One region of the Cupriavidus taiwanensis LMG 19424 genome, then DNA from elsewhere that is predicted to be linked to it. Evidence: riboswitches for the same ligand, from Rfam matches in the RefSeq annotation. Region 1 holds a riboswitch; the other holds the start of a gene.
What was found. A riboswitch is a leader RNA that binds a small molecule or an ion and turns the genes downstream of it on or off. The one in region 1 is predicted to bind glycine.
Positions count from the first base shown of each region.

Region 1 (15,567 bases):
GGCCGGCATGGACGAGCACGACCGCACCGATGCGCTGGCCGAGATCGAGACCCAGCAGCGCCGCGCACTGCTGGTGGAGGATGCCTGGCTGTACAACCGTTTCGGCCAGGTCTGGCGCGACCTGGGCGAGCCCGAGCGCGCACTGCCGCTGTTCGAGCAGGCGGTGGCGCTGACCGAAGGCGATCCGCACGACCAGGCCGGCCCGCGCGTGCAGCGTGGACTGGTGCACAACGCCGCGCGCCGCCATGACGCCGCGCTGGCGGATTTCGTCGCCGCCTTCGCCGCGCGGGAGGACTGGGATGCCGAGGTGTACCTGCGCGCGGTGCAATCCGCACTCGGGCAGGGGCTGCGCGAGGCCGCGCTCGGCTACTTCGACAAGGCCCGCGCCCGCGGTGCGGCGCAGGGTGCCACGCGTACGCTGTATGGGCAGGTCGAGGCGGCGTTGAAGGCCACGCGCCCGGTGTGGAAGATGTGGGGTGTCTGAAGCGCCTCCCGGGACCCGCGCCCTCGGCCGCGGATGTAAGGAATGTAAAAAACGCCATCCGAAGATGGCGTTTTTTACGAGAAGATGGCTGAAATAAGACGCGCGTTTGGTGCGGTGTCGGACAATCACTGACATGGATTGTGAAGTGCTTACATTACCATGTCGCCATGAACGGACTGAGCCAACTTTTTCCAAGCCTCCCGCTCGCGCCCGGCGGCCTCTTCTGGGTCGGGCTGGCCCTGGTCGGCGCCGGCCTGGCGGGCGAGCTGAGCCGCCGCTGGCTGCGTTGCCCGCGCATTGTCGGGTACGCCGCGGCGGGGTTGTGCGCCGGCATGCTGGGCCGCGGCATCGTCGACGAGAACATGATCAACCAGACCCGTATCCTGATCGATATGGCGCTGGCGCTGGCCTTGTTCGAACTCGGCCACCGGCTTTCGCTGACCTGGCTGCGCGCCAACCGCTGGCTGCTGCTGACCAGTGCCTTTGAAAGCCTGCTGACCTGGGGGTTGGTGGCGGCGGTGCTGCAGTGGATCGGCGCCTCACCCGGCGTGGCCATCCTGGCCGGCGGCATTGCGGTCAGCACTTCGCCCACCATCGTGCTGCAGCTCAAGAACGAACTGCGCGCCGAGGGGCAGGTCACCGAACGGCTGCTGGCCATGGCGGCGCTCAACAGCATCTATGCCGCCGCGATCGTGCAGGTCGCCACGGGCTGGCTGCATTCGGAATATGGCAACCTGGGCGCGGCGCTGCTGCATCCGTTGTACCTGCTGGTGGGCTCATGCCTGCTGGCCTGGCTGGTGGGCAAGCTCGGCCATGCCATCTACGACCGCATGTCGGCCGACGACCACTACAGCTTCCTGGTGCTGGTCGGCCTGGTGCTGTTCACGCTCGCGCTGACCCGGGTACTAAAATTGTCGATGCCGCTGACGCTGATGCTGGCCGGCGTGGTGTTCAAGCACCAGGACAACCAGCCGCACGTGTGGCCCCCGCATTTCGGCAGCGCCGGCAGCCTGCTGATTATCGTGATGGTGGTGTCGCTGGGCCTGCCGCTGACGGCGCAGGACTGGGCCGTGGGCGGCGTCTACGCCATCGCGCTGGTGGTGCTGCGCCACGTCGCCAAGCTCGCCGGCGTGGTGTCGCTGGGTTCGTTCTCGGGACTGAGCCTGCGCCAGTGCATGGCGCTGGGGCTGGCGCTGGCGCCGATGTCGGGCCTGGCCTACCTGCTGATGCATGACGTCGCGCGCCTCTATCCGGGCACCGGGCAGCCGCTGGCGGCCATCATCTTGTGCGCGCTGGCCATCGAACAACTTTTCGGCCCGGTGATCGCGGCCTGGGCGCTGCGCTACGCAGGCGAAGTCCGCGTCGATATCCGGGCCAATGGAGGAGGGCGCTGATGTCGCTCGAACCGTTCAAGCAATCCGAGGCGCTGACCTTCGGCGTCGAGCTGGAGCTGCAGCTGGTCAACCGGCATGACTATGACCTGGCGCCGTTCGCACCCGACCTGCTGCGCGCGCTCAAGGGCGCCGAGCATGCGGGCGACATCAAGCCCGAGATCAGCCCGTCGATGATCGAGATCAGCACCGGCATCTGCCACAGCTACCAGCAGGCGCTTGAAGAACTGACGGTCATGCGCGACCTCATGGTGGCGGCCTCGCGTTCGCTGAACCTGGGCATTGCCGGCGGCGGCACGCATCCGTTCCAGCAATGGTCCGACCGCACCATCTCCGATTCGCCGCGCTACCAGTACATCTCCGAGCTGTACGGCTACCTGGCCAAGCAGTTCACCGTGTTCGGCCAGCACGTGCACATCGGCTGCCCCAGCGCCGACGAATCGCTGTTCCTGCTGCATGCCATCGGCCGCTATGTGCCGCACTTCGTGGCGCTGGCGGCGTCGTCGCCCTATGTGCAGGGTGTCGATACCGGCTTTGCCTCGGCACGGCTGAATTCGGTCGCGGCCTTTCCGATGAGCGGGCGTGCGCCGTTCCTGCTGACGTGGGATGCCTTCACCGCGTACTTCGAGAAGATGCGCAACACCGGCGTGATCGAAAGCATGAAGGACTTCTACTGGGATATCCGCCCGAAGCCCGAATTCGGCACCATCGAGGTCCGCGTGATGGACACGCCGCTGACGGTGCAGCGTGCCTGCGATATCGCCGCGTATATCCAGATGCTGGCGCGCTACCTGTTGCTGTCGCGCCCGTTCATGCCGCAGGAAGACGATTACCTGGTGTACACCTTCAACCGCTTCCAGGCGTGCCGCTTCGGGCTGGAGGGCGAATACGTGCACCCCAACGAACTGACCCGCATGCCGATCGCGGACCATATCCTGTCGATCTGCGACGCGCTGGTGCCGCATGCCGAGGCGCTCGGCTCGCTGCCGGCGCTGGCCAATATCCGCGCCCTGGCCGAGCGCCGCGACGGCGACGCGCATTGGCTGCGCCAGGTCGACGCGGAGGCGCGCAGCCAGCGCGAGACGGTGCGCAAGGCGTGTGACCAGTGGGCTGCATGAGAGGGCTGCCTGAGAGGGCCCGAGGGGGCAACCCGAGCGCGCGTTGAACGCGCCGTGGCCTTACTGGACGCTGTAGCCGCGCCCCTGCATGCAGGCGCCCCAGGCCTGGTAGTACGAGCCCATCGCCTGGCTGGTATTGGCCGCCGCCTGCTGGTTGGCCGCGTTCGCCTGGCGGCGTGACTGGCGGTGCGCCATGCCGCCGGCGACCGTACCCGTTGCAGCGCCGATTGCCGCGCCCTTGCCGGCGTCGCCCGCAATCGCGCCTGCCACGGCCCCGGCGGCAGCGCCGCCTGCCGCACCCCGCACGCGCTGGCCGCTTTGCGCCTGGGCCGGCGGCGGCGCGTTGGCGGCCTGGGCAGGATCAATGCCGGTCTGCTGCTTGGCCCAGCTGTAGCACGCGCCGTCGTCGCTGGCCTGCTGCTGCTGGCTCTGGCCCTTGGCCGGATAGGCGATGGGCTTGTTCTGCGCCGTGGCCTGGAACGGCGCCAGCGCGAGGGCCGCGGCCAGCGCGCCGAGGGCGAGATAGGGCTTGGGATGCTGGCGTTGCTTCATGATCGTGTTCCCCCGCAGTGGTCGGCTACGCAATGCCGGACGCGCCGCCCGGTGCGCGAGCGGCAAGCGCCGTTCCGTGTTCTGTGAAGGCCAGTATTTGCGGCCCGCAGGGCTAAGTCAAATCAGTGTTTTGGCGGCGTGATGTTATTTGTTTGTGGTGGGTGGCGGCGCCAGCAGGAACGCGGTGGCCTGCTGCCACCAGGCCAGGTCGACATGCCCGGTCCAGTCGTTGTGGCCGGCGCCGTCGATCACCGCCAGCCGTCGCGGTTCGCCCAGCGACGCATAGAGCGCCTTGCCGAAGCGCGCCGGCACGATGGTGTCGCGTTCGGCCACCGCCACCATCACCGGGCGGCCGAAGCCGGCCAGATTGGCCACGCTGTCGTAGCGGTCGCGCAGCACCCAGCCGGCCGGCAGCCAGGGATAGTGGTGCGAGGCCAGGTGCGCCAGCTTGTCCCACGGCGTGATCAGCAGCACGCCGTCAATGCTGTCGCGCTGGCGCGCCGCCGCGGCCGCCACCACGCCAGCGCCCAGCGATTCGCCGATCAGCAGCAGCGGCCCGTCGAACTGGCGCCGCGCCAGCACGATCGACTGTTCCGCGTCTGCGACAAAGCTTCGCTCGCCCAGCGTGCCCGGGCGCGGCCCGTATCCCGGATACTCGGCCAGGATCACGCGCACGCCCAGCGGCGCCAGCGCACTGGCGTAGTAGTCGCGATGCCCGGCATGCCCGGCGTTGCCGTGGAACACCATGGCGGTGGCGCGCACCGGCCCGCGCGGCTCGGCCACCAGTCCGCGGAAGTCGTCCGGACCCGGCCACGCGCGCAGCCCGGGCGAGACCATGTCGTCGACCGAAGCGCGTTCGGGGAAATAGAGGAAGTGGTCCTGCAGCATGGCGATCGCCGCCAGCCCCGCCAGCGCCGCGGCCAGCCAGCGCCAAGGGCGCGCCCGCGCCGGCCGTGGCTGCGCCACGGGTTTCGTTGCGCCAGGCAGCGCGCTGGCAGGCATGGCCGTGTGCGTGACGCGGCTAGACGCCGGCGTACACAGGTTCGCAGCGCACCTCGGTCCTGACCGAGTTGGCGATAAAGCAGGCCTCGTGCGCGGCGTGGTGCAGGGCGTCGAGCTGTTCGCGCGTCGGTTCGGCCTCGCCGCCAAACGTGACTTGCGGACGCAGCGTCACCACCGTCATCGCCATGCGCCCGTCGGCGTTCTTTTCCATCACACCGGTGGCCGCGTCCAGGTAGCGGTCGACCACCAGGCGCTGCTTGGCGGCGAGCGACAGGAACCACAGCATGTGGCAGCTCGACAGCGAGGCGATGAACATCTCCTCCGGATCGACCGCGCTGGCGTCGGACATCGGCACCGGCACCACATGGGGTGATGACGAGCCCGGTACTTCGGCGCCGCCGTCGAAGCGCAGCAGATGCCGGCGGCTGTAGCGGTTGCCGGCGAAATCCTGTCCGTCGCGTTGCCACAGGACTTCAGCGGTGTAGGTGGACATGCAGGGACTCCTGGGGTTGGGGAAAGATTTCAGGCGCCGTGCGGCACGCTCTCGCCATCGCGCAGGCCCAGGCGCTGGTTGGCCGGCACGGCGACATCGATCAGCCTGGGGCGCGGCAGGTTCAGGTTGCGCATCATCTCGACGAACTGCTCGCGCGTGCGGCCGGCGACGCGGCTGTTGTGCGCGCGTTCATGGCCGATGGTGGACACGGTGCGGCCCTTGTAGTCATGGGCCGGATAGACCAGCGTGTCGTCGGGCAGCGCGAACAGCTTGCGGGTCAGGCTGTCGTACAGCGTGCCGGCGTCGCCGGACTGGAAATCGGTGCGGCCGCAGCCATCGATCAGCAGCGCATCGCCGGTGAAGACGCGGCGCACGATGCCGTCGGCGGTGGGCTCTTCCCACAGGTAGCTCATGCTGCCGGCGGTGTGCCCGGGCGTCTGGATCGCGCGCAGCAGCTGCTTGCCGAAGGCGACGGTATCGCCGTCGATCAGCTGCTTGTGCGCGGGCTTGATGTCGCAGCCGGACGGCGCCGCGGTATGCGCGCCGGTCTGCAAGGCGAGGTGGCCGGCCGAGGTGATGTGGTCGGCATGGGCATGGGTCTCGATCACCCACGCCAGGCGCGCGCCGGTCTCGTGCAGCAGCTGGAGGTCGCGCTCGAGCTGATGGTCGACCGGATCGATCAGCAGCGCGTCCCCGGTGGCGGCGTCGATCAGCAGGTAAGTGAAGGTGGACGAGGTCTCGTCGAACAGCTGGTGGAAGGTCTGCATGGCCGTCCTCTTGTTGTTTGGCCGGGGAACGCCGCCATGATACGCCGCGCCAGCGCTAGCACTCCACGATATTCACCGCCAGGCCGCCGCGCGCCGTTTCCTTGTACTTGGTCTTCATGTCGGCCCCGGTCTCCCGCATGGTCTTGATCACCGAGTCGAGCGACACGTAATGCGTGCCGTCGCCGCGCAGCGCCATGCGCGCCGCGTTGACTGCCTTGACCGACGCCATCGCGTTGCGCTCGATGCACGGGATCTGCACCAGCCCGCCGACCGGGTCGCAGGTCAGGCCCAGGTTGTGCTCCATGCCGATCTCGGCAGCGTTTTCCACCTGAGCCGGGCTGCCGCCGGTGACCGCGGCGAGTGCGCCGGCCGCCATCGAGCACGCCACGCCGACTTCGCCCTGGCAGCCGACCTCGGCGCCGGAGATCGATGCGTTGAGCTTGTACAGCAGGCCGATCGCGCCCGCGGTGAGCAGGAAGTCGACCACGCCCTCGCGATTGGCGCCAGGCACGAAGCGGTCATAGTAGTGCAGCACCGCGGGGATGATGCCGGCCGCGCCGTTGGTCGGCGCCGTGACCACGCGTCCGCCGGCGGCGTTTTCTTCATTGACGGCGATGGCGTACAGGTTGACCCAGTCCATCACCGAAAGCGGGTCCGACAGCGTGCGCTCGGCACGCTCGGTCAGGCTGCGGTACAACTCGGGCGCGCGCCGCTTGACCCTGAACGGCCCCGGCAGTTCGCCATCGGTACGGCAGCCCCGCGCCACGCAGGCCTGCATCACGTCCCAGATATGCAGCAGGCCGTCGACGACTTCCTGCTCGCTGCGCCACGTCAGTTCGTTCTCCAGCATCAGGCGCGCAATGCTCTTGCCGCTGTCCTGTGCCATCTGCAGCATGTCCTTGCCGCTGCGGAACGGATGCGGCAGCTGCTGCGCGGCGTTGAGCACCTGGGTGTTGGGCGCACCCGCCGTGACCACGAAGCCACCGCCCACCGACAGGTAGCGCGCTTCGCGCAGGCTCGCGCCGCTGCCGTCGAAGGCATGGAACTTCATGCCGTTGGGATGCTCGGCCATGGCCTCGCGCCGGTAGAAGGCGATGTGCTCCTTCTCGACGAAGGGCACGATGTGGCGGCCCAGCAGCGACAGCTCGCGCGTCTTGCGCAGGGCCGCCAGGCGCGTGTCGATGGAATCGGGGTCGATGGTGTCGGGCGCCTCGCCCATCAGGCCCAGGATCACGCCCTTGTCGGTGCCGTGGCCCTTGCCGGTGGCGCCGAGCGAGCCGTACAGCTCCACCCGCACGCTGGCGACTTGCGGCAGCAGCCCGTCGCGCTCCAGCCCCTGCGCGAACATCAGCGCCGCGCGCATCGGGCCCACGGTGTGCGAGCTCGACGGGCCGATGCCCACCTTGAACAGATCGAATACGCTGACTGCCACGGACGGCCTCCAGATTGACGCCGGACCAGGCCGGCGGGCGCCGCGTTGCGCGGCGCCCTGAGTACAGCTTAGCTTGTGGCCGGGATGCCGGCTCAGTCCACCACGTAGTCGCTGACCGGCACGCAGGCGCAGAACAGGTTGCGGTCACCGTACACGTTGTCGGCGCGGCCGACCGGCGGCCAGTACTTTTGCGTGCGCAGCGATGCCACCGGGTAGGCGGCTTCCTCGCGCGTGTACTGGTGGGTCCACTCGTTGGCGGTCACCACCGCGGCGGTGTGCGGCGCGTGCTTGAGCGGGTTGTCCTCGCGGTCGAACGTGCCGTCGGCAACGCGGCCGATTTCCTGGCGGATCGCGATCATCGAGTCGATGAAGCGGTCCAGCTCATGCAGCGCCTCGCTTTCGGTCGGCTCGATCATCAGCGTGCCCGGCACCGGGAAGCTCATGGTCGGCGCGTGGAAGCCGTAGTCCATCAGCCGCTTGGCCACGTCTTCGTTGCTGATGCCGGTTTCTTTCTGCAGCGGGCGCAGGTCCAGGATGCACTCGTGCGCGACCAGGTCGTGCTGGCCGGTGTAGAGCACCGGGTAGTACGGTGCCAGGCGCTTGGCGACATAGTTGGCGGCAAGGATGGCGTTTTCGGTCGCGGCGGTCAGGCCGGCCGAACCCATCATCGCGATATACATCCACGAGATCGGCAGGATGCTGGCCGAGCCGAACGGTGCCGCCGACACGCCGCCGATGCCGCGCTCGTCGCGCCGGTAGCCGACGCTGTCCTGGTTGGGCAGGAAGTCCGCGAGGTGCGCGCCGACCGCGACCGGGCCCACGCCCGGGCCGCCGCCGCCGTGCGGAATGCAGAAGGTCTTGTGCAGGTTCAGGTGCGACACGTCGCCGCCGAACTGGCCCGGCGCGGCGGTGCCGACCATCGCGTTCATGTTGGCGCCGTCGACATAGACCTGGCCGCCGTGCCTGTGCACGATCTCGCAGATCTGCTGCACGCCCTGCTCGAACACGCCGTGCGTGGACGGGTAGGTGATCATGATCGCAGCCAGGTTCTGGCTGTGCTGCTCGGCCTTCTTCGCCAGGTCTTCCAGATCGACGTTGCCGTTCTCGTCGCAGGCCACCACCACCACCTTCATGCCGGCCATCTGCGCCGACGCCGGGTTGGTGCCGTGCGCCGACGACGGGATCAGGCAGATGTCGCGATGGCTTTCGCCGCGGCTGGCGTGATACGCATGGATGATCAGCAGGCCCGCGTACTCGCCCTGCGAGCCGGCGTTGGGCTGCAGGCTGACCGCGGCGTAGCCGGTGGCGGCGCAAAGCATGGCCTCGAGCTGGTCGATCATCTCGCGGTAGCCCACGGTCTGGTCCAGCGGCGCGAACGGGTGGATCTGGCTGAACTCGGGCCACGTCACCGGGATCATCTCGCTGGTGGCGTTCAGCTTCATCGTGCACGAGCCCAGCGGGATCATGGTGCGGTCCAGCGCCAGGTCCTTGTCTGCCAGCATGCGCAGGTAGCGCAGCATCTCGTGCTCGGCGTGGTGCGTGTTGAAGACCGGGTGCGTCAGGTATTCGCTGGTGCGTGCCAGCGCTGCGGGGAACGCGTCCTGCGTGGCGGCTTCGAGCTTGTCGAAGTCCAGGCCAGCGGGCAACGGCTTGCCTTGCGTAAAGACTTCCCACAGCGCGACCACGTCGGCGCGGGTGGCGGTCTCGTCCAGCGAGATGCCCACACGCGTGGCGCTGACATGGCGCAGGTTGATGCCGCGCGCAGTCGCAGCGGCGTGGATGGCTTCGGTGTTGAAGCCCGTTTCCACGGTCAGCGTGTCAAAGAAGGTAGCGTTGGTACGCGCGAAGCCGAGCGTTTCCAGGCCGGCAGCCAGCGTCGCGGTCAGGCGATGCACGCGCTGCGCGATGCGTTTCAGGCCTTGCGGGCCGTGGTAGACCGCGTACATCGACGCCATCACCGCCAGCAGCACCTGCGCGGTACAGATGTTGGAGGTGGCCTTCTCGCGGCGGATATGCTGCTCGCGCGTCTGCAGTGCCAGGCGGTAGGCCTTGTTGCCCTGCGCGTCGATGGTCACGCCGACCAGCCGGCCCGGCATCGAGCGCTTGAACGCATCCTTCACCGCCATATAGCCGGCGTGCGGGCCGCCGAAGCCCAGCGGCACGCCGAAGCGCTGCGAGTTGCCCACGGCCACGTCGGCGCCCCATTCACCCGGCGCGGCGATCAGCGTCAGCGCCAGCAGGTCGGCGGCAGCCACCACCAGGCCGCCGGCCGCGTGCACGGCGTCGGCGATGGCGCGGTAGTCATGGATGTCGCCGTTCACGCCCGGGTACTGCAGCAGCACGCCGAAGGCGCCCGCGGAAGCGGCGTCGGCGGCGGGGCCGACCTTCACTTCGATGCCCAGCGGCAGCGCGCGCGTGCGTACCACTTCCAGCGTCTGCGGCAGCACGTCGTCGGCGACGAAGAAGACGCTGGAATCGTGCTTGTTCACGCGCTGCAGCAGCGTCATCGCTTCGGCGGCGGCGGTGCCTTCATCGAGCATCGACGCGTTGGCGATATCCAGCCCGGTCAGGTCGGTCACCATCTGCTGGAAGTTCAGCATCGCTTCCAGGCGGCCTTGCGAGATTTCCGGCTGGTAGGGCGTATAGGCGGTGTACCAGGCGGGGTTTTCGAAGATATTGCGCAGGATGACGCCGGGCGTAATGGTGTTGAAGTAGCCCTGGCCGATGAAGCTCTTCAGCACCTTGTTCTTGCCCGCCAGCGCGCGCAGCTTGGCCAGCGCGGCCTCTTCGCTCAGCGGCTCGGTGAACTCGCCCATCGGCATGCCGTCGCGGCGGCGGATGGCGGCGGGGATGACGGCGTCGATCAGCGCGGCGCGGCTGTCATAGCCGAGCACCTTCAGCATGTGCTGCTGCTCGGGGGTATCGGGGCCGATATGGCGGGCGGCGAAGGCGTCGCGCGCCTCCAGTTCGGCCAGCGTGGGCCGGTTCACTTGGGCGGCGGTCATGGGAAGCGGGGCGTTCATTGGCAAGAACCTCGTGGGGCGCGTCGGCAGGTGGTCAGCCCGCCGGCGCGCTGTCAATTTGCTTGTCGTTCCCGCGAAGGCGGGAACCCAGTGACTTTTTCAGCGGCGCAAGCAAGCCACTGGATTCCCGCCTGCGCGGGAATGACGAAAATCAGGCGCCGACGCTGGCCTTGTAGGCGTCGGCCGACATCAGGCCGTTGACGTCGTCGCCGTTGGCCGGCTTGAGCTTGAACAGCCACGCGTCGAAGGCGTTGGCGTTGACGCTTTCCGGCGCCGCGGTGGCGGCCTCGTTGACGGCGATCACTTCGCCGGCCACGGGCGCGTAGATGTCGGAAGCGGCCTTCACCGACTCGACCACGGCCAGCGCGTCGCCGGCACCGACCGCCTTGCCCACTTCGGGCAGCTCCAGGAAGACGATGTCGCCCAGCGCGTCCTGGGCGTGGTCGGTGATGCCGATGGTGAGCGTGCCGTCGGCTTCGACGCGCACCCACTCATGCGACTCGGTGTACTTCAGGTCAGCGGGGAAATTCATGAAGGTTCTCCGGATTCAGATCTGTTTCTTGTTGGGTGATGCCTGCCCGGCAACGTTGCCGGCAGGCGAGGGCGACCGTTGGGTGAGCGGGGCGTTCCCTTAGCTCACGAGTGCCTTGCCATGACGCACAAACGGCAGTTTAACCACAGTCGCGTTGAGTTTGCGGTCGCGGATCTCCACCTGCACGGTGTCGCCCACGTTCACGCCTTGCGGCAGGCGCGCGAACGCGATCGATTGCGACAGCGAGGGGCTGAACGTGCCGCTGGTGATTTCGCCGTCACCGGCGGGGGTGATGACTTTCTGGTGGGCACGCAGGACGCCACCTTTGTCGCGCAGGATCAGGCCGAGAAACTGCTGGCGCGAACCGGCCGCGGCCAGCGCCGCCTTGCCGGTGAAGTCGCGCTCGCTCTGCAGGTCGACCGTCCACGCCAGGCCCGCATCCAGCGGCGAGACCTTGATATCCATGTCCTGGCCGTACAGGTTCATGCCGGCTTCCAGGCGCAGCGTGTCGCGCGCACCCAGGCCGGCCGGGCGCACGCCGGCGGCTTGCAGCTTTTCCCACAGGCCGGCGACGCTGGCGGCCGGTACCACCAGTTCGAAGCCGTCTTCGCCGGTGTAACCGGTGCGTGCCACCATCACTTCGCCGAGGGCCGGATCCTGCACCACCACCGCGTTGAACGGCTTGAGCGCGTCGGAAGGCTGGGTCGACGGGAAGGTGCTCCAGACCTTGGCGCGGGCATTGGGCCCCTGCACCGCGACGATCGCCAGCGGCGGCACGCCCGCGGGCGCAACGTCCTCGCGGCGCGGCGTGATGGTCACGCCGCTGCCGGTGGCCTCGTTGCGGGCGCGGATCCAGTCGATATCGCCGACCGCGGTGCCGGCGTTGACGACCAGGCGGAAACGGTCTTCCGCAAAGAAATAGACGATCAGGTCGTCGATGACGCCGCCGTGCTCGTCAAGCATGCAGGAATAGAGTGCCTTGCCCGGGGTCTGCAGCTTGTCGACGTTGTTGGCCAGCAGGCCGCGCAGGAAGGCGCGGGTATTGGGGCCGGCGAGGTCGACCACGCACATGTGCGAGACGTCGAACATGCCGGCATCGTTGCGCACGGCATGGTGCTCCTCGATCTGGGAGCCATAGTTGACCGGCATGTCCCAGCCGCCGAAGTCGACCATGCGGGCGCCGAGGGCGCGGTGGATAGCGTTGAGGGGCGTGGCCTGGAGCGTCATGGAATCCTCGGGGGCAGTCTCGGTTGGCGAAAACAAAAAAGGGTCATCCGCCGCAACGATCGCCAGCCGATATGGCCAGCAATCCGCTGCGGCGGATGACCCCTCTGTCCTCGATACCTGAGAGATTACGAGGCGGATCCTGCGGATTCCAGTCCTCGCGCGCCCCTTCGGTGGGCACGCTCGCCACGAATGGCGGGTGCCGCTCTCCAGAGTGCGGCATGCATCGTGTGCATGTTGCATGCCGATCCGACCGGTCCGTGGTGCCTGAGAGTTTTCGGGTGATACCCCTTCGGCGGCGCAGGCGATGCGCGCTCTCCCGGTCGGATGCGCGCAATGTACGGGAGGCCCCCGCCTTTGTCAAACCAAGGCAGAGGCTGCCGTACCCGCCGCTGCGCGACAGTGCTTACTTCTTCTTGTCGTCGGTGACGACGTTACCGATAACACCGCCCACTGCCGCCCCGCCCAGCGTACCCAGGGCGCTGCCGTCCGTCAGCACGGCGCCGCCCACCGCGCCGGCACCTGCGCCGATGGCGGTATTACGTTGTTTCGGGGTCATGTCCGCGCAACCGGCAAAGGCCGCGACCGTCATGCCGATCAGGGTCACCTTGGTCAAAGTTTGCAGGGTTTTCATTGTTGGCTCCGATGTGATGATTTGTGCATGCCCGAGCGATCCGGCGGACCGGGGGACACACTGGTTAGAGTGTCGCGTTATGTCATTGGCTCCGGTCTTTACGAAGTGTTACGCCAGTGACACAGCCGGGCCCGCGCGCGCGGCTTGCGCTGACTGACCCGCCGCGGCGCGCGTGTTAACATCGACGGCTTTGCCGCAGCCCCGGGTGACGGGATGCCGGCAAATCCCTTCTTTTCCTCGATTCCGCTGCCGCCCCGACATCTGCCCGCATGACCCATGGCCTGAACCCCGCCCAATCCGAAGCCGTCCGCTACCTGGACGGACCTTGCCTGGTGCTGGCCGGCGCGGGCTCCGGCAAGACCCGGGTGATCACGCAGAAGATCGCGCATCTGATCGAGGACAAGGGTTTCGAGCCGCGCCATATCGCCGCCGTCACGTTTACCAACAAGGCGGCCAAGGAGATGCAGGAGCGCATCGCCAAGCTGATGGAGGGCAAGACCACGCGCGAGGGCAAGCGCATCCCGCTCAAGCAGCTGACGGTCTGTACTTTCCACTCGCTGGGCGTTCAGATCCTGCGCATGGAGGCGGAGCACGTCGGCCTCAAGCCGCAGTTCTCGATCATGGATTCGGACGACTGCTTCGGCCTGATCCAGGAGCAGCTGGGTACCACCGACAAGAAGCTGATCCGCGGCGTGCAGAGCACGATCTCGCTGTGGAAGAACGGCATGGTCGATCCCGAGGCCGCGATCGCGCAGGCCGCCAATGCCGACGAGCACCAGGCCGCGCTGGTCTACCGCAACTACGTCGCCACGCTGAACGCCTACCAGGCGGTGGATTTCGACGACCTGATCCGCCTGCCGGCGGAGCTGTTCGCGCGCGATGAAGCGGTCCGGCTCAAGTGGCAGAACCGCCTGCGCTACTTCCTGGTCGACGAGTACCAGGACACCAACGCCTGCCAGTACCAGCTGCTCAAGCTGCTGGCGGGCGGCTCGCACCTGCGCGCGCCGGCCTTCACCGCGGTGGGCGACGACGACCAGGCCATCTATGGCTGGCGCGGCGCCACGCTGGACAACCTGCGCGGGCTGCAGACCGACTTCCCCAACCTCAAGGTCATCAAGCTGGAGCAGAACTACCGCTCCACCGTGCGCATCCTGGAAGCGGCCAACGCGGTCATCGCCAACAATCCCAAGCTGTTCGACAAGAAGCTGTGGAGCGAGCACGGCATGGGCGATCCCATTGCCATCCACCCGATGAACGACGAGGAGCACGAGGCCGAGTCGGTGGTGTTCCGCCTGTCGGCGCACAAGTTCGAGCGCCGCGCGCAGTTCCGCGACTACGCCATCCTGTACCGCGGCAACCACCAGGCGCGGCTGTTCGAGCAGATCCTGCGGCGCGAGCGCATCCCCTACGTGCTGTCGGGCGGCCAGAGCTTCTTCGACAAGGCCGAGATCAAGGACATCTGCGCCTACCTGCGCCTGATCGCCAATCCCGACGACGATCCCGCCTTTATCCGCGCGATCACCACGCCGCGCCGCGGCGTCGGCAACACCACGCTCGAAGTGCTGGGCACGTTCGCCGGGCAGGCCAAGGTGTCGCTGTTCGAGGCGGCGATGATGGGGGGCATCGAGGGCAAGCTGCAGCCGCGCCAGCTGGAGCCGCTGCGCGTGTTCTGTGAATCGATGGTGCGGCTGGCCGACCGCGCGGCGAAGGACCCGGCCACCGAGGTGCTCGACGACCTGATGGCCGGCATCCATTACGAGGCCTACCTGTACGACAGCTTCGACGAACGGCAGGCGCAGTCGCGCTGGACCAATACGCTCGAGTTCCTCGAATGGCTCAAGCGCAAGGGCACCAAGCCGGAAGCGGCCGAGGGCGAGGAAGCCACCGGCTACGACAACGCCGACGGCTTCGGCAGCGAAGGCAAGAACCTGCTCGAGCTGACGCAGACCGTGGCGCTGATGAGCATGCTCGAAGGGCGCGAGGAAGATCCCGACGCCGTGCGGCTGTCCACGCTGCACGCCTCCAAGGGACTGGAATATCCGCACGTGTTCCTGGTCGGCGTGGAAGAGGGGATCCTGCCCCACTGCCGCGAAGACGACGACATGACCGACGAGAAGATCGAGGAAGAGCGCCGGCTGATGTACGTCGGCATCACGCGCGCGCAGCGCAGCCTGCAGATCAGCTGGTGCAAGAAGCGCAAGCGCGCGCGGGAGACCTACTCGTGCCAGCCGTCGCGCTTCATCGGCGAGATGAAGCTGGAAGAGGCGCCCGCGCCGGTCGACGCAACCCCGGCAATGAGCCCGAAGGACCGCCTCGGCGCGCTCAAGGCGCTGCTGGGCAATGGTGGCAAGGCGGTCGCCGGCTGAGCGTGCCCGGCGCCCTAGCAACGTCTAGCGCGCGCCTGTCACCGCCAGTGTCACGTACTGCGAGCCGCGCTGCCCGTGCGTGAAATCCAGCGTGAAGTCGCCCACGTCGACGCGCCCCTGCAGCGCCCGCCGCAGCTCCGCCGTGCCGCCCGGGCGCGCGCCCTGCAGCGACCGCGCCAGCCAGGCGGCGCCGATATAGCCCGCCAGGGTCGCCGGCGACGGCGGCTCGTCCAGGTATTGCTTCATGCGCGCCACGTGTTCCTTCACCACCCGCAACGTGGCCTGCTGCGGGCCCGGCGCTACCTGGGTCAGCACCAGGCCGCCGGCGTAGCCGCGGCCGAGGATCTCGCGCGCGGCATTGGCGCTGACCGAGGACAGGCCGACCAGGAACCCGTACCAACCCTGCGCGGCCAGTGCCCGGCCCAGACCGGCATAGGCCAGGGTGTCGCCGGCGACGATCACCGCGCCCGGGCGCGCGGCGGCAATGCGTCGCGCCGCCGCTTCGCCGGTGCCTTCGAGCACCACCGCCCGGGTGCCGGTCTGCGCCTC
Region 1 is NC_010528.1:3,239,576-3,255,142, reverse strand. It holds gene RALTA_RS15080 (tetratricopeptide repeat protein) at 1-484, shown strand, start outside; gene RALTA_RS15075 (cation:proton antiporter) at 652-1,878, shown strand; gene RALTA_RS15070 (YbdK family carboxylate-amine ligase) at 1,878-2,993, shown strand; gene RALTA_RS15065 (YMGG-like glycine zipper-containing protein) at 3,054-3,545, opposite strand; gene RALTA_RS15060 (alpha/beta hydrolase) at 3,690-4,547, opposite strand; gene RALTA_RS15055 (OsmC family protein) at 4,567-5,040, opposite strand; gene RALTA_RS15050 (MBL fold metallo-hydrolase) at 5,070-5,807, opposite strand; gene RALTA_RS15045 (L-serine ammonia-lyase) at 5,863-7,239, opposite strand; gene gcvP (aminomethyl-transferring glycine dehydrogenase) at 7,332-10,262, opposite strand; gene gcvH (glycine cleavage system protein GcvH) at 10,414-10,794, opposite strand; gene gcvT (glycine cleavage system aminomethyltransferase GcvT) at 10,894-12,021, opposite strand; glycine riboswitch at 12,116-12,241, opposite strand; glycine riboswitch at 12,263-12,350, opposite strand; gene RALTA_RS15025 (glycine zipper 2TM domain-containing protein) at 12,425-12,652, opposite strand; gene RALTA_RS15020 (UvrD-helicase domain-containing protein) at 12,922-15,018, shown strand; gene RALTA_RS15015 (ABC transporter substrate-binding protein) at 15,043-15,567, opposite strand, start outside.

Region 2 (15,567 bases), on a different contig from region 1:
CATATAGCCGCTGCCGCCGAACACCTGCACCGCCCTGTCCGCCACGCGGCCGGCCATTTCCGAGGCGAACAGCTTGCACATCGACGCCTCCATGGTCACGTCCTCGCCAGCGTCGCGCTTGCGCGCGGTCTCGAGCACCAGCGCGCGGGCGGCATGCAGCTCCGTGTTGCTGTCGGCAATCATCTGCTGCACCAGCTGGTAATCGGCAATCGGCTGGCCGAACTGGCGGCGCTGCGCCGCATAGCGAACCATCTCGTCGACCAGCCGGATCGCCGGCCCCACGCACAGCCCGGCCAGGTTGATGCGCTGCTTGTTCAGCGCCTTCATTGCGGTCTTGAAGCCCACATTGGGTTTGCCGCCGACGATCGCGCTGGCCGGCACGCGGCAGTCCTTCAGGTAGACGTCGCCCACGGGCGAGCCGTGCTGGCCCATCTTGCGTTCGGGCTCGCTGGTGCTCAGGCCCGGCGTGCCGCGCTCGACCAGGAAGGCACTGATGCCGTGCGCGCCCGGCGTGCCGGGGTCGGTGCGGGCGAATACGGTGAACAGGTCGGCGATCGGCGCATTGGTGATAAAGCACTTGCTGCCGTTCAGCACGTAATGGTCGCCGTCCTGCCTGGCCGTGGTCTGCAGCGCGGTGGCATCGGAACCGGCTTCCGGTTCGGTCAGCGCGAAGCAGCCGGTGACCTTGCCGGAGGCCAGCTGCGGCAGGTAGCGCTGGCGCTGCGCCTCGGTGCCGTCGGCCACCAGCGATTCCGCGGCGATGCCGGTGTTGCCGCCGAAGCGGGCGCGGAACACCGTGGCCGCCTGCGACACCTCGATGTTCACCTGCGCCAGCTCTTCGGTGGTCAGGCCGGCGCCGCCGTAGGCCTCCGGAATGCTGTGGCCGAACAGGCCGAGGCGGCGCATCTGCTCGACCACGGGCTCGGGGATGACATCGGTCTGGTCGATCTGCGCCTCGAGCGGGATGCAGGTTTCCAGCACGAAGCGGCGAAGTTCGGCAAGCAGTGCTTGCTGGCGGGCGGAGTCGCGGATCATGGAGGGGTTCCGGTGGTGGATGGAGGGTGGTGGGGGCGCGGCTACTGTGCCGTGATGCCGGCGGTCTTCAGCACGCCGGTCCATTTCTTCGTTTCGGCATCGAGGAAGCGGTCGAACTCGGCCGCGGATTGCGGGCCGAGGTCCATGCCGAGTTCGCCCAGGCGGCGCGCGGTCGCAGCGTCGGCGGTGGCGCGCGCGGCGGCGTCGGCCAGCTTGCGCACCACCGCGTCCGGCGTGCCCTGCGGCGCCACCAGCCCGAACCACCCGCCCACTGCATAGCCAGGCAGCGGCGCCGCCTCGGCCACAGTGGGCACGTCCGGCAGCACCGGCGTGCGTTTGGACGAGGTCACGGCCAGCGCGCGCAGCTTGCCGCTCTGCACCTGCTGGCGCGCAATGGCGGAGGTCAGCGCCATCATCGAGACGCGCGCGCCCAGCAGGTCGCTCAGGGCCTCGGGCTGGCCCTTGTAGGGCACGTGGGTCAGCTTGACGTGCGTCATCTGCGCCAGCAACTCCGCCGACAGGTGGTTCGAGGTGCCGATGCCCGCGCTGGCATAGGTCAGCGTGCCCGGCTGCTTGCGCGCGGCGTCGAGCAGTTGCGGCAGCGTGCGCAGCGGCGACGAGGCCGGCACCACGATCACGTTGGGCACCGCGCCGATGCCGGCCACGGCGCGGAAGTCCTTGCCGCCCTTGCCCTGGATCGACGGGTTGAGCAGCGGGCCAACCACGTAGCTGGGGCTGACCGCCAGCAGCGTGTAGCCGTCGGCAGGAGACCTGGCGACAAGGTCGGCGCCGATGGCGCCGCCGGCGCCGGTCTTGTTCTCGACGATCACCGGTTGCTGCAGCACCTTGGCCATGTTCTCGGCCGTGATGCGGGTGACCGAGTCGACCACGCCGCCCGCCGAGAACGGCACGATGATCCGCACCGGGCGGTCCGGGAAGCGCGCCGCGTCGTCGGCGGCGGCCAGCGTCGCCGCGGGCGTCAGCGCGGCGCAGGCCAGCATGCCGGCAGCGAGCCGGCGCAACGGGTAAAAGGCATCCATCTTGTCTCCTTGGTTGCCTGCGCCCGGGACGTTGCCGGGCGCGAGGTCGGTCTCATGCAGGCCTCTGGCGGGCCGCTGGTCCTTGGCCCTGCCGGCGGCATTGCCGGCAGGCTGCGCTGGCGCGCCGCTGTCCCGTGAGGGGTCAGCGCGCGCAGCTCAGTTCGATCTGCCGCACCGCTTCGCGCAGCCGCGGCGCCACCTCGCGCTCCAGCAGGTTGTCGCGATTGCGCGATGCCGCGATGGTGCAGTTCAGCGCGAACGGGTCCTCGTGCAGCGACTGGCGCAACGGCGCCGCGATCGCATGGATCTCGGGCCGCCATTCGCCGCGGCTCAGGCAATAGCCGTGCGCGCGGAAATGCTTCTGGTCCTCCGTCCACATCTGGCGCTCCTGGCTGAAGCGCTGCGGGTCTTCGACCCGCAGCCGGTTCAGCAGCGCCGTGCGCTCGTCCGCGCTGCACGCCAGCAGCACCGCGCGGCCGATGGCACTGGCCAGCAGCGGGCGCGTGCTGCCGATGTCCGGCTGGTAGAAGTTGCCCGGATCCAATCGGCAACTGTCCACGTAGACCACCGACAGGCGCTCGCGCATGCCCAGGTTCACGGTGCAGCCAGTCTCGCGCGCGATGGCCTCCATATAGGGCCGGGCCACCTGGCGGATCGCCAGACCGGCCAGCATCGGGTAAGCCAGCGCCAGCACGCCCGCGCCGAGCCGGTACTTCTGGTTGCCGGGCACGCGGCTGAGAAAACCCAGCAGCCCCAGCGTGTACGTGAGCCGCGATACCGTCGCCTTGGGCAGCCCGGTGCGCGCCACGATGTCCTGGTTGCCCAGCACCGGGCTGGACGGCGTAAAGGCGCGCAGCACCTCGAGCCCGCGCGACAGGTTGGTGGCGAACTGGCGATCGGTGGCGAGGGCGTCCTCGCTGGCCAGGCCGGGCAGGGGTTCCGGGTTGCGGTCCATGCTGTGCGGTGGTTGCTTGGGTTCCATGCTGGGATCCGGAAATGGGGGCGTCACTGTTGTAGCACGACAGTTCCGCACAGCGAAACCGTACTTGCGCCCCGGCCGGCCGCCTGCCACCTTGCAGCGGACAACCTTGCCGCCGGAGACCCGCATGCCAGACACCAACGCACAGCCTGTATCGCCCGAAGCACCGGGCAACGGCCCGCTTGCCGGGTTGCGCATCCTCGACATGGCCACCGTGGTGGCGGCGCCGTTTTCCGCCACGCTGTGCGCCGACATGGGCGCCGAGGTGGTCAAGCTGGAACTGCCCGACGGCAGCGATCCGCTGCGCGGACTCGAGCCCGTCACCAGGGACCACGCGCTGTACTGGAAAGTGACCAACCGCGGCAAGCGCGGCATCTCGCTGGACGTGCGCACGCCGCGCGGCCGCGAGATCTTCCTGCGCCTGCTGCCGCGCTTCGACGTGCTGGTGGAGAATTTCCGCACCGGCACGCTGGCGCGCTGGGGACTCGATCTTGAAACGCTGCACGCGGCCAACCCCAGGCTGATCGTGCTGCGGCTGACCGGCTTCGGCCAGACCGGGCCGGATGCGACGCGCCCGGGGTTTGCCCGCATCTTCGAAGCCAGGAGCGGCTTCACCAATCTCGCAGGCACGGCACAGAGCGGGCCAATGCATATGAACTACCCGGTAGGCGACATGATCGCCGGCCTGTTTGGCGCCTTCGCCATCGCCACCGCGGTGGCGGAGCAGCGCGCCAGGCCAGCCCAGCCCGGCCGCGAGATCGACCTGGCCGCCACCGAGGCACTGTTCCGCCTGCTGGATCCGCTCGCCATCGAATACGAACAGCTCGGCCATGTGCGCCAGCGCGCCGGCAACCGCACCACCTACGCCGCGCCGTCCAACATGTACCGCACGGCGGACGACACCTGGGTCACCGTGGTGGCCTCTTCCGATGCCACCTTCCGCCGGCTGGCCGAAGCCATGGGCGCACCGCAACTGGCCCAGGCACCGGAGTACGCCACCAACGCCGGCCGCGTGCGCCATATCGAAGCCCTCGACGGCTGCATCGCCGAGTGGTTCGCCGCGCAGCCCTACGCCGCCGCCGCGGCGCGGCTGGAACAATGCCAGGTGCCGTTCAGCAAGGTGTTCAGCATCGCCGATATCGTCGAAGACCCGCAGATGGTGGCGCGCCAGGCCATCGTGCGGCTGCCCGATGCAGACCTGGGCACGGTGCCGGCGCCTTGCGTGGTGCCGCGGTTTTCGGGCTACGCGCCGCCGTCACCGCGTACCGGGCCGGATGTGGGGGAACACAATGCGGAGGTGTATGGGGAGTTGGGTATTGGGAAGGAAGCGTTGGCGCGGTTGCGGGAAGAGGGGGTGGTTTGACATAGCCGTACTGCGGCGAGAAGTCATCCTCGCTGAATGCCCGTGGCGCAGGCCAGGCGATGTTGCGCGAAGTGGCGGCCGCGTACTTGCTCCGGGCTTGCAACTCCCCCGCTTGCAACTCCCCGGCTTGCAACTCCCCGGCTTGCAACTCCCCATTTGGCGCCTAGACTCCATATGGGCAAACCGCGCGCTTGCTTGCGCGGCTTGCAACCCCCGCCATGTCCGCTGTCCGCCCTTCCCGTTGGCTGGCAGGCCTCCTTGTGTCTGGCCTGATGGGCGCGCTCAGCCTTTGCGGGCCGGCTGCCCTGGCCCAGCAAAAAGCGCCATCGCAAAATCCGCCAGCCGCGGCATCGGCCCCTGCCGCTACCGCTGCGACAGGCCAGGACACTCCCGCGAAGCCGCGCGGCCTGAACCTTGCCAACAAGCCCCGTACCGGCGACTTCGACGTGATGCTCAAGAGCCGCGTCATCCGCGTACTCGTGCCGTACAGCCGCACGCTTTACTTCAGCGACAAGGGCCGCGAGCGCGGACTGACCGCGGAGCTGGTGCGTGACTTCGAGCGCTACCTGAACAAGAAATACGCCGACCAGCTCGGCAAGCGCCCGCTGACCATCATCATCATCCCGACCACGCGCGACCGGCTGCTGCCCGACCTGATGGCAGGGCTTGGCGATATCGCCGCCGGCAACCTGACCGAGACCGAAAGCAGGCTGAAGCAGGTGGACTTCACCGCGCCGCGCGACCGCAAGCCGGTGCGCGAACTGGTGATCACGGGGCCCAAGGCGCCGCCGTTGCAGCGCCTCGACGATCTCGCCGGAAAAACCGTGCACGTACGGCGCGCCAGCAGCTATTTCGAAAGCCTGACCGTGCTGAACGACGGCCTGCGCCGCGCCGGCAAGGCGCCGATCAAGCTGGTCATGCTGCCCGACGCGCTCGAGGACGAGGACGCGCTCGAGATGCTCAACGCGGGCGTGCTGCAGATCCTGGTGGTCGATGACTGGAAGGCCGCGACGTGGGCGCAGATCCTGCCCAACATCAAGGTGCGCGAAGACCTGGCCGTGCGCGAAGGCAGCTATACCGGCTGGGCCTACCGCAAGAACAGCCCGCAGCTGCGGCAGGCGATCGAAGACTTCTACGTCAACTTCGTCAAGAAGCAGGGCGGTGCGGAGTACCGGCTCAAGCAGACCATGCTGCGCATCAAGCAGATCAAGAACAATACCGACGATGCTGAGTACAAGCGCTTCCAGCAGACCATCGCCTTCTTCGAGAAGTACGGCAAGGACTATGGCTTCGATCCGCTGATGCTGGCCGCGCAGGGTTTCCAGGAATCCCAGCTGAACCAGGACGCACGCAGCCATGTCGGCGCGGTCGGCATCATGCAGATCATGCCGGCCACCGGCAAGGAACTGAATGTCGGCAACATCCGGATCGCCGAAGCCAATGTCCACGCCGGCGCCAAGTACATGGACCGGCTGATGACGAAGTACTTCCCCGACGCGCATTTCTCGGAGGCGAACCGGCCGCTGTTCGCCTTTGCCAGCTATAACGCCGGGCCGGGCAATATCGCCAAGATGCGCAAGGAAGCGGCGGCGCGCGGGCTGGATCCCGACAAGTGGTTCAACAATGTCGAGATCGTGGTGGCCGAGAAGATCGGCATCGAGACCACCACCTATGTGCGCAATATCTACAAGTACTACGCGGCGTACCGGCTGATGCAGGACATGCAGGCGTCGCGCGAGCGCGCGATCAGGCAGGTGCAGAAATAGCGGCCGGAACCGCCATCGCCGGCGCGCTTCCCAGCGCCTGGTCCACAACCCCCGCCACCATGTCCGCCGTCACCGCCGACAAGGTCCACCCCAAATGCCCGTGGCCGGTGTTGTAGAAGATGCAGGCCGCGCGGCCGCGACCCACGCGCGGCAGCATGTCGGGCATCATCGGCCGCAGCCCGGCCCACGGCACCACGCTGCGCGTGCTGACGCCGGGGAAGCACTGCTGCACCCAGTCCACCAGCGGGCGGATGCGGTCGGCGCGGATATCGCGGTTGGTGCCGTTGAACTCGGCGGTGCCGGCGACGCGGAAGCGGTCGTCGCCGAGGCGGCTGGTGACGAGCTTGGTTTCGTCGTCGAGCAGGCTCACCGTCGGCGCCGCCGCGCGGCTCGCGTCGTCGGCCAGGTTGACGGTGATCGAATAGCCCTTGACCGGATAGATGTTGACGCGGTCGCCCAGCCCGGCCGCCAGCGCGCGGCTTGCCGTGCCTGCGCAGATCACGGCGCCGTCGAAGGTGGAGGTGGCCGTGTCGGCGCCATCCTGCACGGTGACGGTGGCGCGCTTGCCGTCTGTTTTTACTGCACGCACGTCCTGGCCGTAGAGGCAGCGCACGCCCAGGCGCGCAATGGCCGCGGCCAGGCCGCTGGTGAACTTGTGGATGTCGCCGGTGGAATCGCTTTCGGTGAAGTAGCCGCCGTAGTACGACCCCGCCAGCGTCGGCTCGATCGCGCGCATTTCCTGCGGGGTCACGGCGCGCCGCTCCAGTCCGCCTTGCGCCAGCAGCGCGGAGACCCGGCCGGCATGCTCGAAGCCGGCGCGGTCGCGGTAGATATGGAGGATGCCGGCCCGCTTCAGGTCGAAGTCGATGCCTTCCTGCGCCGCCCACGCAAACAGGTGCTCGCGCGCGGCGATGGCCAGGCGAGCGGTCTCGATGGTGTTGCGGCGATAGTGGGGAATCGACGCGATGAACTCGGCGAACCACGACAGCTTGTGCCAGCTGGGCCGGGGATTGATCAGCAGCGGCGCATCGTTGCGCAGCATCCACTTCATCCCCTTGACGAGCGTGGACCAGTGGGTCCAGACCTCGGCGTTGGAAGCGGAGAGCTGCCCGCCGTTGGCGAACGAGGTCTCCATGGCGGCGTAGCGGTGCCGCTCGAACAGCGTGACGGAGAATCCGCGCCGGGCGAGCGCGTAGGCGGTGGTGACACCAGTGATGCCACCGCCGATGACAGCGATTGTCTTCATGATCTGCAGGATCCAGGAACGTCGAAGGGTAGGAGTCCGCACGCGACATGCGTGGCGGACGCCCCCTCTGTTCTGGACCTGAGAGATTCGCGGCGCCTTGCCGCGGGGGCGGGGCGCGCTTGCTCCTTCGGTATGCCGGGCGGACGATGGCGTCCGGCATTCTTCAGAGTGCACTGACGGGTGATGCCGGTCCTTTTGCCTGAGAGTTTCCGGGGCGGTTGCTCCTTCGGCGCCGTGCGCGGCGGGCGCCGCGACAGTCTCTCCCTGCATCACGCTGGCTGGAGGCCAGTCGGGGCAATGTAGTGACAAGGCTCCGTATTGGATATGCGGGTTAACACCGATGCATATGGATATGACCGTGCAAGGCGCGTCGCTATGTCGCATCGGCCCGCGGCTTGCGGCCCCATAAAATGTCAGCGCCCGCTAGCAGGGAGGTCCGGGGAGGAGCGCCTGATGCTGCGCAGGCGTAGCGAGCCCATAACGACGACAACAAGGTATTCCGTGAAGAAACATCGCATTGCACTGGCCGCTTCGGCAGTGCTGATGGGCCCCGCCGTGGCCGCTGCCCAAGGGGTGGAGGCAGCCGTGGGGGCGCCCGCGCCGCTGCAGGAGGTGGTGGTATCGGCCCGCCCCGACCGTGCCGAGACGCCGGCGATCCCGCCCAACACGCCGGCGCCGGCGTATGGCATCAGCAGCACGCGCATGGCCGACTTCAACGTGGTCAATACCGAGGACGCGCTCAAGTACGCGCCCAACCTCGCCGTGCGCAAGCGCTTTATCGGCGATATGAATTCGATCATCTCGGTGCGCAGCACCAGTTCGCGCCAGTCGGCGCGCGGGCTGGTCTATGCGGACGGGCTGCTGCTGTCCAACCTGCTCGGCTCGGACTTCAGCTTCCCGCCGCGCTGGTCGCTGGTCAATGCCGCCGAGATCGAGCGCATGGACGTGCTGTACGGGCCGTATTCGGCGCTGTATCCCGGCAATTCGCTGGGCGCGACGGTGCTGATTACCACGCGCACGCCGGAGAAGTTCGAGGGCGATGCCAGCGTGCAGCTGTTCACGCAGCGCTTCGGCCTGTACGGCACCCACGACAACTTCAACGGGGTGCATGCCAATGCCTATGTGGGCGATCGTGTCGGCCCGTTCTCGTGGCTGGTCAGCGTGGACCGGCAGGACAGCAAGAGCCAGCCGCTCAGCTTCTATACCGCGTCGCGCTCGACGCGGCCCGCTGGTGCGGCGGACACGCCGGTTTCCGGCGCCTATTTCGACCAGGACCAGAGCGGGCGCGACCGCGTGGTGATGGGCGTGAACAGCGAGGGCGTCACGCACACGGTGCAGGACCAGCTCAAGCTCAAGCTCGGCTACGACATCACCAGCACGCTGCAGGCGCAGTTCACCGCCGCCTACTGGCAGCAGGACCGCTCCAACACCACCGGCAGCTACCTGCGCGATGCCAATGGCAATGTGGTGTCCGGCGGCCCGGTGAACATCGGCGGCTACCAGTACGTGATTCCGGCCAATGCCTTTGCGCCGGGCAACGGCGAGGACGCGCGCTGGCTGTACGGCCTGTCGCTGCGCACGCGCAACCAGACCGGCTGGAATTTTTCCGGCGTGGCGTCGCTGTTCGACGTCAGCAAGGACGTGAGCCGCAGCGCCAACACCGTCGCCAACGGACCGGGCACGGTGACGTATGGCGACGGCACCGGCTGGCGCACGCTCGACCTGAAGGCCGACTACCGCCCGCAGCAGTTGCAGGGCGGGCACTGGGTCACGTTCGGCTACCACTACGACAACTACCGGCTGACCAATACCACCTACAACACCTCGGACTGGCGCGCGGCCACCATCACCGCGTTCAACAACGCCTTCACCGGCAAGACCGAGACCCAGGCGCTCTACGCGCAGGACGCCTGGTACTTTGCCGAGGACTGGAAGCTGATCCCGGGTGTGCGCTACGAACACTGGCGCGCCTATGACGGCAGCCGCAGCGAGCCTGGCGTGGACATCGGCTATCCGGTGCGCAGCGAATCCAACTGGTCGCCCAAGCTGGCGCTGGAGAAGGCGTTCGGGCAGGACTGGCTGGGCCGGCTGTCGCTGGGCCAGGCCTATCGCTACCCGACCGTGAGCGAGCTGTTCCAGGGCCGCATTACCGGCACTTCGCTGATCAACAACGATCCCAACCTGCGGCCGGAACGCTCGTTTTCGAAGGACCTGACCTTCGAGCGCACGGTGGAGGCGTCGAACTTCCGCGTTTCGCTGTATGAGGACGATATCCGCGATGCGCTGGTCAGCCAGACCAACACCACGGTGTTTCCTACCGTCACCAGCTTCCAGAATGTCGACCGGGTGCGCACGCGCGGCATCGAACTGGCCTACGACGGGCGCGATGTGCTGGTGAGCGGATTCGACCTGTCGGCCAGCGGCGCCTACAACCATTCGAAAACGCTGGAGAACGCCAACAACCCGGCCTCGGTGGACAAGTATTTCTATCGCATCCCGAAGTGGCGCGCCAACCTGGTTGGCACCTATCGCTTCACGCCGGCATGGGCCGGCACGCTGGCGATGACCTATTCGGGCCGGCAGTACAATACGCTCGACAATTCGGATACCAACCCCGACACCTTCGGCGGCACCAGCAGCTTCCTGACCTTCGACGTCAAGGTGACCTACAAGCCCGCGCGCAATGTGCGGCTCGGGCTTGGCATCGACAACCTCACCGACCAGCGCTATTACGTCTACCACCCGTACCCGGGCCGGACGTTCTACGCCGAGGCGAAACTTTCCTTCTGAGCACGTGAACACGCTGACCAACACCATGCCAGGCGCCCGCCGCGCTGTCCGCCTGATCGCTGCGGGACTGATGGCTTGCGCTACGCTGGCGTCGGCCACCGCGGCCGCGCAGGCGCATGGCAGCCACGCCGGCCACGGCGGCCAGGCCAAGCCGAAAGCGAGCGAGCTGGGCACCGGTGCCGCCTTCGACCGCGACGGCAAGCTGTGGATTGCCTACAAGGACGGCCAGCATGTCGCGGTGCGTGCGTCGGCGGACTACGGTCGCAGCTTCAGCGCGGCGCGGCATGTCAATGCCGCGCCGGAGCCGGTCGCCGCCGATCACGAAAGCCGCCCCAAGGTGGCCACCGGGCCCGACGGGCAGGTCTACATCTCCTGGACCCAGCCGCTGCCCACGCCATGGACCGGCTTTATCCGCTTTGCGCGCTCCACCGACGGCGGCAAGAGCTTTGCCGAGCCGCTGACGGTGCATGCCAACCGCGACCAGATCGCACACCGCTTCGACGCCCTCGCGGTGGACCCGGCCGGGCGCGTCTTCGTCAGCTGGATCGACAAGCGCGACGTGGCCGCCGCCGAGGCGCGCAAGCAGCCGTATGCCGGCGCCGCGATCTACTACGCCGTGTCGGACGACCACGGCAAGACCTTCCAGGGCGACTACAAGATTGCCGATCAATCTTGCGAATGCTGCCGCATCGCGCTGTCGCCCACGCCCGACGGCGGGATGCTGGCGCTGTGGCGCCATGTGTTCCCGCCCAACGCGCGCGACCACGCGCTGGCGCTGCTGGGTTCCGATGGCAAGGCCACGCCGACGCAGCGCGCCACCTTCGACGACTGGCGCATCGACGCGTGCCCGCACCACGGCCCTGGCGCTTCCGTCGCGCCCGACGGCACGGTGCACATGGTGTGGTTCAGCATGCGCGCGGGCAAGCCGACGGTTTCGGTGGGGCGCTGGCGCGACGGCAAGCTGCAGGCGCAACACGCGCTCGATGATCCGCGGGCACAGCATGCCGATATCGTCGCGCTGAACGACAACGACATCGCGGTGGTGTGGAAATCGTTCGACGGCCAGCAGACGCGGCTTTCCGCCATGCTGTCGCACGATGGCGGCAAGTCCTGGCAGACGCGCAAGCTGGCCGGCACCGAGCGCGATTCCGACCAGCCGCACCTGCTGCAGCACGCCGGCCGCGCCTACGTGCTATGGCGCACCGAGACCGAGGGCTTCCAGGTCTTCGCGCTCGGGCAGGAGGGCGCATGATGCGATCGCGCCGCCAACTGCTTGCCGCCGCGGCTACCGCGTGCGCGCTGCTACTCGGCACCGCCAACGCCGCCGATCCCGCCAATCGTGTCGCCGTGTTCGATTCCGCCAACGCCGCGCGCATCGCCGCCAGCCAGCAGGGCAAGCCCTTCGTGCTGGTGGTGTGGTCGCTGGATTGCGTCTATTGCAAGCGCAATTTCGACGCGCTCGGCAAGCTGCGTGCGAAGCATCCCGAGCTGCGCGTGGTCACGCTGTCCACGGACAGCGTCGAGTCCTTGCCACAGGTGCGGCAGGTGCTCGATCGCGTCAGGCTGGCGCGCAATGCATGGGTGTTCGGGCACGAGCCCCAGGAACGCCTGCGCTATGCGGTCGACCCGGACTGGATGGGCGAAATGCCGCGCACCTACTTCTATCGCGCCGACGGGCAGCGGCAGGGCGTGTCCGGCGTGATCGGCGACGCCGACTGGGCACGGCACCTGCGCTGGGCCGGCATCGCGGGCTGAGACTGCCGCGGCGCCAGCCCGGCGCCGCCTTCTACGTCATCAATCAGGACAGTTCCTTCGGCAGCTTGCCGCCGTTGGCGGCCAGTTCCTGCATCAGGCGCTTGTGCAGCCACACGTTCATCGCCGCGGAATCGTTCATGTCGCCGGTGTAGTGCAGCTCGCGTGCCAGTTCCTTCCGGTGTTCCAGGCTGCTGTCGATGCCGAGCGCCTTCATCGTATCGACGATGGACGTGCGCCAGTTCAGCGTCTGCCCGCTTTGCTGCGCCATCCGGTCCATGATGGCCTCGACATCGACGCCCGACAGCGGCGCGGATTGCGCCCCGGCCGGCGACCCGGCGGTGCCCTGGACGTTGCCCGCGGGCGCCGCGCCGGTGCCGGCAGTTGGCGCAGTGCCGGCTGGCGCGCCCGCTGAAGTTGGCGTTCCGGCGGCGGGTGGCGTGCCGGCAGTGGTCGCCGTGGTGGTTGCTGCGGGCTTGTCCTTGCCCAGCAGCTTGTTGAGGATGTCCTTGAAGATGCTCATGGCGGGCTCCTGAAGGGTGAACGGGGCAGCAAGCCCTTGCAGGTTCCGGGCCACCGTCGCGGCGCGTTGCCGCGGCGCCTGTAACCCAGCCCGTCCGCCGCATCGTTTGTAAATGGTGCATGTAGCGGGTTCGGCTTCCACCCGACGACCGCTGGCATCGGCCAAGTGCCGTGTCCTTTGCACCGTTGCAAGAAGGCCGTGAGGCACCGCGCGGTGGCGGCCGATATCAATCCGGCTTGATACCGGCCCGCGCAATGATCGGCCGCCAGCGCTGCTGCTCCTGCGCGATGAAGCGCGAGAACTCCGCCGGCGTGCCGCCCACCACGATGGCCGCGTCCGCGCTCAGGCGTTCGACCGAGCTCTGGCTCTTCACGGCTTTCATGGTGGCGTCGGCCAGCTTGTCGGCGGCGGCCTGCGGCAGCGAGGCCGGCGCCAGCAGGCCATACCACTGTGTCATCTCGAAGCCGGGATAGCCTTGCTCGGCCACCGTGGGCACGTCGGGCAACTGCGCGATGCGCTGGGTCGTGCCGGTGGCGATGCAGCGCACCTTGCCGGCCTTGATGAACTGCAGGATCGCCGGTGCCCCGACCGCGGCGGCGTCGAGCCGGCCGGACAGCAGGTCGGTGATCTGCGGGCCGCTGCCGCGGTACGGCACGTGGGTGATGAAGGTGCCGGTGGCGGCCTTCAGGTATTCGAAGGCCAGGTGGCCGGCGCTGCCGTTGCCGGCCGAACCATAGTTCAGCTTGCCGGGCTTGCTCTTGGCCAGCGCCACGAATTCCTTCAGGTTCTTCGCGGGCACGTCGGGATGGACCACGTACAGGCTCGGCACCTTGGACAGCAGCGAGATCGCGCGGAAGTCCTTGACCGGGTCGTACGGCAGCTTCGGGAAGATGAAGGGATTGACCGCCAGCGTGCCGATATGGCCGAGGATCAGCGTGTGGTTGTCATCGGCGCGCGCGACCTCGCCCATCGCGATATTGCCGGCGGCGCCCGGCTTGTTTTCGACGAACACGGACACGCCGAGCAGCTTGGTCAGCTCCGCCGCGGTCGAACGCGCGACGATCTCGGAACTGCCGCCTGGCGCGAACGGCACCACCAGCCGGATGGGCTTGGCCGGCCACGCCTGGGCGCGGGCGAGCGAGGGCGCCAGCGCGCACGCGCCCAGCGCGGCGCTGGCCTTGAGCAGTTGGCGGCGAATGGGATTGGCTGCGGTCATGCTTGTCTCCTGGGGTTGCGGTAGCCGGGCCGCGAAGCGGCAGGGTGGCTGCGTGGTTATTCGGGCCGGATGTTGCCGTCGCGGATGACCTTGGCCCATAGCCGCGCCTGCCCGTCGATGAACTGTCGCGCTTGCGCCGGCGGTGCCGCCACGACTTCGCCACCAAGCTCGGCCACGCGCTGCCGAATCTCGGCGCTGGTCATCACCTTCTGCAGCGCGTCGGCAAGCCTGGCGGCGATCGGATCCGGGGTCGCGGCGGGGAGGAAGGCCGCGTTCCATTCATACACCTCGTAGCTGGCCACGCCGGCTTCCTGCATGGTCGGCACCGCGGGCAGCGCCGGGGTGCGGGCCCGGCTGGTCACCGCCAGCGGCTTGAGCTTGCCGGCCTGGATGTGCTGCAGGCTCGAGGCCACGTTGGCAAAGAACAGCGGCACCTGTCCGGCAATGACGTCGGTCATGGCCGGGCCGCCGCCCTTGTAGGGCACGTGCAGCAGGTCGACCTCGGCGCGCTGCTCGAACAGCACGCCGGCCAGATGCTGCGCCGAGCCGTTGCCCGACGACGCAAAGGCAACCGAGCCCGGCTTCTGCCTGGCCATGGCGACGACATCGCTGACCTTGCCCGCCGGAAAGCTTGCAGTGGCGACCAGCACATTGGGATAGCGCGCCAGCACGCCGACCGGCCGGAACGCCTTGTCCGGATCGTAGGGCAGGCGCGGATAGAGGCTGGGATTCACGGCGTAGGACGAGGCATCGACCATCACCGTGTAGCCGTCGGGCGCGGCCTTGGCGACGTAGGCCGCGCCGATCTGCCCGCCGGCACCCGGCCGGTTCTCGACCACCACGGTCTGCCCCAGCTCGCGCCCGAGGCCGGGTGCGATCAGCCGTGCCATCAGGTCCGCGCCGCCGCCCGGCGGGTAGGTCACCACGATGGTGATGGGGCGTGCCGGCCAGGCCGCGGCGTTGTCGGCGGCCTGCGCCGGCGTGGCGATAGCGATCAGGGCGGTGGTGGCCGCGGCGGCGATCGCGTGGCGTACTTGCATGGGTCTGTCTCCTTGGCGGCGGTCCATAACGGTGCTCAGCGGACGTCGGCGGTATAGCGGAAGGCAAAGGCGTCGCCGCGCGTCAGCCGGTATTCGATGCAGTGGCCGGCCAGGTCGAAGGCGTGGCGCGTGACGACCGCGCAGGGATGCGCATCGGGCAGCATCAGCAACGCGGCCTCGTCCGCCGCCAGCGTGCGGAAGGTCACCTCGTCCACGGCACGATGGACCGTGACGCCGCAGGCGCTGCCCAGCAGCGGGTAGAGCAGGTCGCCCCACTGCGCCGGCGGCAGCTGCTGCAGGGCTTCGCAGCGCGGCAGCGGCAGCCAGATCGATTCCAGCAGCCGTGGCGTCTGTTCCAGCCAGCGCCGGCGCGAGATCGCCAGCCCGCGCGCGCCGCTGGCCAGCCCGAAGCGGGCCGCCATGGCCTTGTCCAGCCGGACGGCGCGGCACGACAGGATTTCAGAGCGGGGCACCACGGGTGCGCCATCGGCGCCGCCGAAGCGGAAAAACCGCATCAGGCTGGCGCCGCTCAGCCCCCTGCGCACAAAGGTGCCCTTGCCCTGCACGCGCTCCAGCAGGCCTTGCTGGACCAGCACGGCAATGGCCTGGCGGATGGTGCCCAGCGCGATGCCGAACTCCCGTGCCAGCGCCCCTTCGGCCGGAATGGCACTGCCAGGCGCCCAGTCGCCCGAAACGATCCTGGCCTGCAGTGCCGCCGCGATCTGGCCGTAGCGGCTCAGCCCCGCGGCGGCGGTGGTGGTCTGGAGCGGTGCGTTGTCTGGCATGCCGAAGCCGTGCTAAATTGACTGCGTGTTTA
Region 2 is NC_010530.1:353,480-369,046, forward strand. It holds gene RALTA_RS17305 (acyl-CoA dehydrogenase family protein) at 1-1,035, opposite strand, end outside; gene RALTA_RS17310 (tripartite tricarboxylate transporter substrate binding protein) at 1,077-2,075, opposite strand; gene RALTA_RS17315 (IclR family transcriptional regulator) at 2,218-3,057, opposite strand; gene RALTA_RS17320 (CaiB/BaiF CoA transferase family protein) at 3,182-4,417, shown strand; gene RALTA_RS17325 (MltF family protein) at 4,636-6,183, shown strand; gene RALTA_RS17330 (D-amino acid dehydrogenase) at 6,164-7,432, opposite strand; glycine riboswitch at 7,487-7,606, opposite strand; glycine riboswitch at 7,607-7,705, opposite strand; gene RALTA_RS17335 (TonB-dependent receptor) at 7,931-10,219, shown strand; gene RALTA_RS17340 (sialidase family protein) at 10,224-11,471, shown strand; gene RALTA_RS17345 (TlpA family protein disulfide reductase) at 11,468-11,974, shown strand; gene RALTA_RS17350 (DUF3597 domain-containing protein) at 12,018-12,494, opposite strand; gene RALTA_RS17355 (Bug family tripartite tricarboxylate transporter substrate binding protein) at 12,721-13,710, opposite strand; gene RALTA_RS17360 (tripartite tricarboxylate transporter substrate binding protein) at 13,767-14,750, opposite strand; gene RALTA_RS17365 (GntR family transcriptional regulator) at 14,786-15,535, opposite strand.
Region 2: linked by a shared signal. The riboswitch ahead of RALTA_RS17330 (D-amino acid dehydrogenase) and the one ahead of gcvT (glycine cleavage system aminomethyltransferase GcvT) in region 1 are both predicted to bind glycine.